DNA from 2 places in the Shewanella glacialimarina genome. Region 1 is predicted to be linked to the other one. Evidence: riboswitches for the same ligand, from Rfam matches in the RefSeq annotation. Region 1 holds a riboswitch; the other holds the start of a gene.
What was found. A riboswitch is a leader RNA that binds a small molecule or an ion and turns the genes downstream of it on or off. The one in region 1 is predicted to bind lysine.
Positions count from the first base shown of each region.

Region 2: another riboswitch for lysine. It lies ahead of FJ709_RS12365 (Na+/H+ antiporter NhaC family protein); the one in region 1 lies ahead of lysC (lysine-sensitive aspartokinase 3).

Region 1 covers NZ_CP041216.1:3,819,580-3,824,834, forward strand. The annotation lists gene FJ709_RS16670 (succinylglutamate desuccinylase/aspartoacylase family protein) at 194-1,318, opposite strand; gene lysC (lysine-sensitive aspartokinase 3) at 1,322-2,680, opposite strand; lysine riboswitch at 2,760-2,935, opposite strand; gene FJ709_RS16680 (DUF3293 domain-containing protein) at 3,244-3,675, opposite strand; gene arcA (two-component system response regulator ArcA) at 4,294-5,010, shown strand; gene FJ709_RS16690 (D-2-hydroxyacid dehydrogenase) at 5,211-5,255, shown strand, end outside.
Region 2 covers NZ_CP041216.1:2,851,585-2,856,839, reverse strand. The annotation lists gene FJ709_RS12375 (electron transfer flavoprotein subunit beta/FixA family protein) at 1-509, shown strand, start outside; gene FJ709_RS12370 (electron transfer flavoprotein subunit alpha/FixB family protein) at 511-1,434, shown strand; lysine riboswitch at 1,513-1,710, shown strand; gene FJ709_RS12365 (Na+/H+ antiporter NhaC family protein) at 1,787-3,346, shown strand; gene FJ709_RS12360 (thymidine kinase) at 3,463-4,041, shown strand; gene FJ709_RS12355 (methyl-accepting chemotaxis protein) at 4,237-5,255, opposite strand, start outside.

The sequences.
Region 1 (5,255 bases):
CGATCCCCATCGAAAATATGCGTTTTTCAGCATTTTTCGTTTGGGGCGCTGGGTGTTCCAAGAGGGAATTACTGTTGATTCCCTCTTGACCGGTGCAGGATGGAATCCTGCGATGTTGCTTCTCTCTTTTTATAGAATCAAGTCAAATACCACGACTTACCTCGGCCGTTTAGGCCGCAAAACAAAACCAAACTTAAAGCTCGAATACATTAGTCATCACTTTATACAACTCAGTCCCTTGATGCACAGACGCCGAAGCAAAGTGCAAAATCGGCACGCAGTCTTTATCTAAACTCAGCGGTGTAACCGCTTTGTCTGAACCGTATAAATCCAACCTCAGCATATTGACTAAAGATTGCCCTGCTGCCAATGGCTCACCGACTGTGGCGCAATACTCAACCATGCCAGATTGCGGAGCATGAAACTTTTTATAATCTTTTAGATAACAGCCATAACGCGACAGTTTTGCAGGTTCAATAGCTTGTTTAATCACCCCACGATGGCTTAAATAAGCCAAAATACCATTGGCATCGACTAAAGCATCTGCCATATCAATCCGCTCTTGGCTAGCCAGCTCAAGGGTAAACGCTGCCACTGGCACATCAAAATGACGGCCTTTACTCGCGGCATAATCGGTTAGTTGCCACCAGGGACAAAACGCAGCCTCATCCATGGCGCCGCCAAAACTGTTAGGTATGATCAAACTGTATGGAATAGAGAAAAACTTAGCTGAGTCGAGATCATACTCAGGACAATACAGATGCTTACAGGATTTAGGCCCTGTATGTAAATCAAGCACGATATCGGCTTGATGAGCCAATGACTGCAAACTCACCGCTAATCTATGACCTGTAGTGATGCCCCAAGGCTGTTGTAGCTTGGTGTGACAAGCCTCAATTAGTGTTGCCTTAAACGATTTAATCAGCTCATCATTAGGTAAATCTTGATGCTGTTCATACCAGGCAGCTATGTCGATTTTATGTTCTAAGTACTCACGGTTCCAATTAACACCGGTTATTGGGTCAAATCGGCCTAGGGTAAACTCACCACTTTTTTGATTAATACCCAGCGGGTTGGCTAAAGGAGCAAGCACAATATCCCCTAAAACCTCAAGCTCTTCTAACAAGGTCATTAGTTGATAAATTACCGCATTACCTTGCACTTCAGCACCGTGCACGTTGGCTTGAACGTATACGGTCGGTGCGCTGCTGTCGATGCCTTTAAAAGTGAATAAAGGCACATCAAGGGATTGCCCAGCAGCGAGTTCACCTACATTCAGTGATGTGCGCAATGCTTTAGTCATCATTTGCTTTGTCATAGGTTACTCGAAAAGATTTTGATGTAATGCTTTAACAACGTCTGCCGCTTGAGTTTCATCAATTAATACACATAAGTTATGCGGGCTAGCACCCTGGCATATCATACGGACATTGTATTTTTCTAACACTTGAAATACTCGGCTACAAATACCCGCTGTAGAAGCAATTCTGTTACCAATAATCGCCACCAAGGCTAAGTTATCTTCCACTCTTACCCGGCAATGTTGTGATAACTCTTGCAATAACGATTCACTTAATAAGCCCTGGCCGCTTGAGTCAGAGCCTGTTTTATCTAATGTTAGCGCCACGTTCACCTCTGATGTGGTGATCAAATCTACCGATATTTTATGGCGTGCTAATGTAGCAAAGGTTTCAGCTAAAAAACCCTGGGCGTGAAGCATTTGCAAGCTATGCAGATTTAATAATGTTTGGTCTCGGCGTAATGCCACCGCGCGGTAAACTGGCGTATCTTCTACTTGATGACGGATCCAGGTTCCACCCGCTTCAGGGTCTTTACTTGAACCGACAAACACCTGAATTTTCTGGCGAACAGCTGGAAGTATCGTTGCTGGATGCAATACTTTGGCACCAAAAGTAGCCATTTCAGCGGCTTCATTAAAACTGATTTCAGCAATCGGGCGGGCATTAGGCGCCAAACGTGGGTCGGTGGTGTAAATGCCTGCTACATCGGTCCAAATTTCTACCGCATGGGCAGATAAAGCTTCAGCTAATAAAGCGGCTGAATAATCACTGCCGCCACGACCTAATGTTGTGGTGCGGCCCTGCTCATCTGCCCCAATAAATCCCTGGGTAACAATAATACTGGTGCTTAATAGCGGTTGTAAAAAATCACTCGATAAATGAGCAATTTGTTCAATTTGAGGTTCGGCACGACCAAAATGGCTATCGGTACGAAGCACCTGGCGTACATCAAAAGCCTGGGAAGATGCGCCCTTTTCACGGATAACAGCAGAGAATAATACCGACGAACAATGCTCTCCCATAGACAGCAGCTCATCCATAGCCGCTTTACTGCGGTCAAGAATTAATGACTCACTTAACACAGACATCCGGCTTAAAAGCTTATCAATTTGCGCAGCAATGTCCTGTGGCTGACTCAATTCATCAATAATACGATATTGAATTTGGGCAACTTGTTTTAGCAAGCTTAGACGACGTTCGTCGTTGACATTAGCACTGGTAAGTTCAACTAATAAGTTGGTTACACCGCTAGATGCACTGACCACCACTAAACGGGTATTAGGATTGGATAAAACGATATCAGCACAACGACTCATCGCTGAGAAATCAGCAACAGAGGTTCCGCCAAACTTGGCTACAACTAATTGATTTAACGACATATAATACACTCCGAACTAAACTTCGTTCGAAGAGCCTGGTGCAAAGATAACGCACCCTTAAAGAAGGGAAACAGCAATCACCACCAGAAGCTCTCCACCAAATAACAGGTGACAATCGCTAGGATTCAACCTAATCGACCGATAAATAAGTTAACCAAATCTTATTGTATCTCGGCGTTAATCTCCCTCGTAAGCTGTCATGGGAATTGGTCTTCCTCAAGCTTACTACCTAGTTAACGCTCCTCTTCTGTGCCTCCCTAAGGAGGGACCAGCAAAATAACAATAAACATAGGGTTAAGTCAATGCGCAAGATTGCAAGTTGAGTAAAAATAAACAAATGCATTATTTGCAGTAACGTACAATTAGGATTTGGCAGTAAAAAAGCGATTAGATGTGGTTTTGGGTAAGTTATGTGCAGGATAAAGATGACATTGTAAATGCAGAATGTTAATAGTGAGGTAAACAGAGCTTTAATATAAAATCAGTCGTTGGTATTAGCTCATTACACTCATTTGTTAAATTTATTGTCTCAATTAAAAATTAACAAATGAAAATAAAATGGTTTAACAGAATTCAGGGAAATCACTGACTAAACGTAAACGTTGATTAAAGGCTCCCATTTGCACCTCACTTTTGTGCTGATCAAAGCAGGCTACAAGCGATAACAAGCCTTGATTAACATAGTAAATTGCATGTTGTTTAAACTCTCGACCTAACTCAATAGCTTGATTTTTATCAATAAAAACAGCCCAACTTTTTTCAACATGTGACAAATCAGGTGCGACACCCATTAAGCAACGGTAAGGGCTTTGATATTGAAGGATTTTTAGTTGGAGTTCACGATCTAATAGGCGGTTTTGACTTGGGGTAAGTAAGCACCCTAATGGGTTATAAGCAGTAATAATAGCGAATGAAAAATCATGGGATAAAGACTGAGTCAGCAAAAAGTGCGTTTGTTGATAGTCCTGCCACACAGTATCGATAACATTTTGCATAACAAATCCCACTAAATAAGCCCAAAAGAGTGTAGCAGAAAGGATTTAATAGCGAAAGAAATGTAAATCCCATCATAAAAAAATATATAATTAACCATTTTAAATCAATTAACTAAATACAATATCACCCATTTTTTATACTTAATAAATTATTTATTTTAACATTTCATTTGTTAACAAATACAAATAAAGGGTACAATAACCTTCAGTTACTGATTGATCGTCACAAAAAGCAGCTTTTAAGGCTAATTCTTTACGATTAATACTATTAAGCTAAGACTTTACCGCCGTAAAATGACTGCCATATTGTTAAGTGTCTGTCTAAAAATTTCATTTTAGTTATGTCTAAATAGGAACTTTTAACTATCTTTAGGTTCACAGTCTACAGCGGCACGTATTGTTGCCACGATGAAAGGTTTTTAAGTCTTAGTAAAACTCACTCTAAGCTATTGCTTAAAATAGCAATTAAAAACATTAGAGAATGAGAGAGTGTTTAAATTCAAGGCAGACAATGTTAAACACCAATAATCCAGAATTTCTAACGTATGCAATTAAGCGTACGTAAACGCTAGCCCAATGCTAGATAACAAATTTTATTAATTTTTAGGTAATTTTATTATGCAAAATCCACATATTTTAATTGTTGAAGACGAAGCTGTAACCCGTAATACCTTACGTAGCATATTTGAAGCTGAAGGTTATGTTGTTACTGAAGCTAATGATGGCGCTGAAATGCACAAAGCCATGCTTGAAAATAAAATTAACCTCGTGGTGATGGACATCAACCTGCCAGGTAAAAATGGTTTGTTATTAGCGCGCGAACTTCGTGAAATCAACAATATTGGCTTAATTTTCCTAACCGGTCGTGATAACGAAGTTGATAAAATTTTAGGACTAGAAATTGGCGCTGATGATTACATCACTAAGCCATTTAACCCACGTGAATTAACCATTCGTGCGCGTAACTTATTAACTCGTGTAAACAGTGCCGTCACTGAGAACGAAGAGAAAGGGTCTGTTGAATACTACCGTTTCAATGACTGGAGTTTAGAAATTAATAGCCGCTCATTAGTGAATCCACAGGGTGAATCTTACAAGTTACCACGCAGTGAATTCCGTGCCATGCTTCACTTTGTAGAAAACCCGGGCAAAATACTAACCCGTGCAGATTTACTAATGAAAATGACTGGCCGTGAGCTTAAGCCACATGATCGTACTGTTGATGTCACCATTCGTCGTATTCGTAAGCACTTTGAAAGCTTAGCTGACACGCCTGAAATCATCGCTACCATCCACGGTGAAGGCTACCGTTTTTGTGGTCACTTAGAAGATTAATTATCGACCATCACATATGGGTACGATAAAATAAAACCGAGCCTATGCTCGGTTTTTTTATGTCTGAGGTTATTTTTATGATATGAATTAGGCGAGTTGATTTATCCTCCTATTCTGATGATTTAAAGTTTATATAATTTGATTCCGTTATGCCTCATGCCTAATATACTGCTGACTAACATTAAATGGATTAATCCTTCATGGCCAATAAGTTACTATTACTGACGCGCGAAAATGAAATTTAC
Region 2 (5,255 bases), 970 kb from region 1:
ATCGTGCCGTCCATGTTGAAACCGAAGAAGAGTTAGTATCACTCTCAATTGCTAAGTTACTGCATGCCGTTCAGCTAAAAGAACAGGCTCAACTGGTGATATTTGGTAAGCAATCTATTGATGGTGACAACAATCAAACAGGCCAAATGTTGGCAGCACTTGCTGACATGCCACAAGCCACTTTTGCTTCTGAAGTTAAAATTGATGGCGAGACTATTGTGGTAACCCGTGAAGTTGATGGCGGTTTACAAACCTTGAAAATGCCATTACCAGCGGTTGTGACAGTTGATTTGCGTTTAAATGAACCTCGTTATGCTTCATTACCAAATATTATGAAAGCTAAGCGTAAGCCTTTAGAAGTATTATCTATTTCTGACTTAGGTGTAACGTTGAAAGCACATCAAACCGTATTGAAAGTCACGCCTCCAGCAGAACGTAAAGCTGGCATCATGGTATCTTCTGTTGAAGAACTTGTCGAAAAATTAAAAAACGAAGCGAAGGTGATCTAATATGACCATTTTAGTTTTAGCTGAACACGATAATGTGCATTTAAAAGCCGACACAGCCAAAGTGGTTGCAGCGGCTACTGCAATTGGTGGTGATATTCACATTTTAGTGGCGGGAGCTCAATGTAGTGAAGCGGCCAAAATGGCGCAAACATTAGCTGGCGTTAACAAAGTCATTGTGGCTGACTCAGCTGTATATGCTAACCAATTAGCCGAAAACTTAGCTAAGTTAATTTTGAGTTTGTCTGCAGACTATTCACATATTTTATCCGCAGCCTCAAGCGTAGGTAAAGACACGTTACCGCGTGTTGCTGCCTTATTAGATGTGGCGCAAATATCTGAAGTGATTAACGTAGAAAGCGCAGATACATTTATACGTCCAATATATGCAGGTAATGCATTAGCGACAGTGAAAAGCTTAGATGATAAAAAAGTCATGACAGTACGTTCAAGTGCATTTGATGCGGTTGCTTCAACTGGCAGTGCTGAATTAGCCAATATTGACGAAGTGATTAATGCGCGTACTGAGTTTGTATCACAAAGCTTAACTGAGTCAGTTCGTCCTGAATTAGGCAATGCTGGTATTATTGTCTCTGGTGGTCGTGGAATGGGTAGCGGTGAAAACTTCGCTATTCTAGAGCAACTTGCAGATAAGTTAGGTGCCGCTGTTGGGGCTTCGCGCGCCGCAGTTGATGCGGGTTTTGTCCCTAACGATTTACAGGTCGGTCAAACAGGTAAAATTGTTGCTCCTGATTTGTATATTGCAGTCGGTATTTCTGGCGCAATTCAGCACCTTGCGGGTATGAAAGATTCTAAAGTAATTGTCGCTATTAACAAAGATCCTGAAGCACCAATTTTTCAAGTAGCTGATTATGGACTAGAAGCTGATTTATTTGTGGCTATTCCGGCACTGAATAATTTGTTGTAAATGTGATGTGTGTCACAATATTCGGCCGTAGGGTGGTAACCTTACGGCCGCTATGTTTTTATGTGCTCGCATTTTTACCCTTTAAGTAGAGGTGCATTAAATAATAGTAAAGGTGAGTAGGGTGATGCCTGTGATCTACCTTGAAAGGATTTAATGCCGAAGTTGCTATTGATATCGGTCAATACAGCTGGTGTTGTCGCCAAATAGGTGCAGCACTGCCATAGTATTTTTTGTCGGGATGACAAAGATAAATTACTATGGAGCGCTACTGATAGGACAGGTGTCTCTAAGGTATAACATTACCTTACACCGGTTCAGTCGCCTCCATTCATACATACTCGATGAATAAATAATGAACGTACTTAGTCATGCCGATTCGGCACTATCTTTACTTCCACCTCTTGTTGCCATTGTTTTGGCTATTATCACCCGTAAAGTTTTACTGTCCCTTGGCGTGGGGATTGTGGTCGGCGCATTATTACTTACACAGTTCTCTTTAGGGGATAGTAGTCTATTTTTGCTCAACACAGTTCAAGGGTTGGTTTGGAGTGATGGCGCGCTAAATAGCTGGAATTTACAAATCTTAGGTTTCTTAGTCATGCTTGGCATGATAACCGCTTTAATAACCGTTAGTGGTGCAGCAAGGGCGTTTGCTGATTGGGCTAAAGGGCATATTCGCAGTAAACGTGATGCCAAGTTAATGACCATATTTTTAGGCTGTGTGGTGTTTATTGATGATTATTTTAACAGTTTAGTGGTAGGCTCAATTTCAAAACCTATTACCGATAGATACCATGTATCGCGGGCTAAATTGGCATATTTATTAGATTCTACAGCCGCACCTATTTGTGTTATTTCACCTATTTCAAGTTGGGGAGCCTATATTATCGCCTTGATAGGGGGCATCTTAACCGCGCATGGTTTTGCTGAGTCAGGTCATTTGAGTGTGTTTGTCCAAATGATCCCGATGAATTTTTATGCCATATTCGCGTTACTATTATTATTATGTGTTGCCTTGTTCGGTCTTGATGTCGGCCCTATGCGCCAACATGAATTAAATGCCAAAAAAGGTGAGCTTTATGATGAATCTAAAGGCCTTCCCCCTGGTGCAAACGCTGACCTGCCTGAAGCTGATACGGGGAAAGTAATAGGTTTATTTTTACCCATTTTGACATTAATCGTTGCCACAGTTTACTTTATGATAACTAGCGGTGCAGATGTACTTGCAGCCGATGGTAAAGCCTTTACTATTTTAGGCGCTTTTGAAAATACTCAAGTGAGCCAATCATTATTTTATGGCTCAGTCATTGGTTTTAGTATTACGTTAATTTTAGCTTTTATTCAAAAGTTAGAGATGGGGTTGATTTTTAAAGGTGTGGTTACTGGTGCGCGTTCAATGTTACCCGCTATCTATATATTACTGTTTGCCTGGTCTATTGCTGGAGTTATTGGTCAGCTAGAAACCGGTAAATATATGGCAAGCTTAGTCACGGGTTCAATTCCTTTTGAGCTATTGCCTGTGGTGTTATTTATTCTTGCAGGCATTACCGCTTTTTCAACCGGCACAAGTTGGGGCACTTTCGGCATTATGTTGCCAATTGCTGCCGATATGGCAATGGGAAGCGACTCAAATATGATGTTACCTATGCTGTCGGCTGTGCTTGCAGGTGCTGTTTTTGGTGATCATTGTTCACCTATATCCGACACCACTATTTTGTCATCGACAGGGGCCAGTTGTCATCATATAGACCATGTGATTACTCAGTTACCTTATGCCTTAATTGTGGCGTTTATCAGTATTATTGGCTATACAGTGCTTGGCTTTACTGACTCATTAATCAGTGGATTATTAGCTTGTAGTCTTGTGTTTGTGATCAGCGTGTTCGCTTTGGCTTTTTTTGCACGTCGCTAGCCGTTACTCATAAATGAATAATAATGCCGCTCAATCTTCATTGAGCGGCATTATTATTTGTGGTTAATGGTCATATCAAAGTAGAATTTAGTAAAGCAACAATATTGGACATTATTTTGGCGCAACTGTATTTTTATTATTCGTCGATGAACGCGGGTAAATCGACCTCATTATTACAATCTTCTTATAATTATCGCGAGCGCGGCATGCACACGTTAGTTATGACAGCATCAATTGACGATCGCTATGGCGTTGGCATTGTTGCATCACGAATTGGTATACAAACTGATGCGCAAGTGTTTGCCAGTGGCGATGATTTGAGTGATATTATTGGTCAATCACATCAACAGAAACATATCCATTGTGTACTTGTCGATGAGAGCCAATTTTTGTCAAAAGCACAGGTTAAGCAGCTGACTCATGTGGTAGATAATTTAAATATCCCTGTATTGTGTTATGGGCTGCGAAGTGACTTCCAAGGAGAGCTATTTACTGGTAGCCAATATTTGTTAGCTTGGGCTGACAAATTAGTTGAGCTAAAGACGATTTGCCATTGTGGTCGCAAAGCCAATATGGTGGTACGTTTAGACGGTGATGGCAAACCAATGAAAGAAGGTGAGCAAGTGGCGATAGGTGGCAATGAAACCTATGAGTCGGTTTGCCGCAAGCACTTTAGAGAGTTTTTATGGGATTAGCCCAGGTATGCTAGCATGATAAAAATGTCACTTTAAAAATCTAATATTAAAGTGACATTTTGATTAGCAGTTACACAAAATTAGTTACAGTCTCTACTAATTACCACAATATCATTTCACTTCTATCTCTAAGCATTAAATACCTAGCGCACTTAATGTCGTCTTTAACACTCAAATGCTTTAGCTCTCAAAAAACTATAACTTAAACCGTTCAACAGATGTGGTTAATGAATGGGCTAATTGATTTAATTCCTTGCTTCGCTTCGCCATTGCTGAGGACTCTTCTGCATTATGTTCCGCAGACTCTGCAGTTTCAGCCATAGTATGCTCAATTTGCTCACTAAAACTGACCTGTTCATGTGCCGCTTGATTAATACTTTGACTCATTTTATCTATGGTTAACAGCGCCGACTCAATATGCTCGATTGCATCATGTAGTGCCTGGCTTTGTTCAACACATTGGTTAGCTTGGGTTTGTCCTTGGGTAATCGCTTTCACCGCATTTGTCGTTTCTTGCTGCAGGGCATCTATCATGGTTTGAATTTCAGCGGTAGATGATTGAGTTCTTGAGGCAAGGGATCTTACTTCATCGGCGACTACGGCAAAGCCTCTTCCGTGTTCACCCGCTCGTGCCGCTTCAATTGCCGCATTTAAGGCCAACAAATTAGTTTGGTCTGCAATAGCGCTGATAGTAACTAATATTCCACCAATGTTATCGCTGTTTTTACTTAGGCTATTCATGATGTTAACCGAGTCGATTAACCCAGTTGATAACCGTTCAATTCGACCACGGTTATCATCAGCAATACCTTTTACATGCTTGCCTTGTTCCGACGCTAGGCTTATCTGGCTAGCCGACTCATTAGTCTGTTTATTCACTAAATTCGAACTGTGATGAATGTGTTCTGCGAGTTGTTTCGCTTGATTGATTTGATGAATTTGACTATTTGCGGCATCAGCAATTTTCTGCCCCTGATTTTGTGAGTTAATTGCGGATTCATCTAATAGATGTGCATCGCGGCTAATATCTTGTAATAGTGAAGTTAAATCATCGGAGAGCTTGTTGATATTGTCCATCAACTCGCCAAACTCATCATCGTTGCGCTTTGTGAGCCGTTTAGATAAATCTCCACTAGCAATACGAGACAAAGCATGATTGACCGCTCTAAGTGGCTCTAGCATGGCTTTAGAGGTAAAATAGTAAATGATAATAG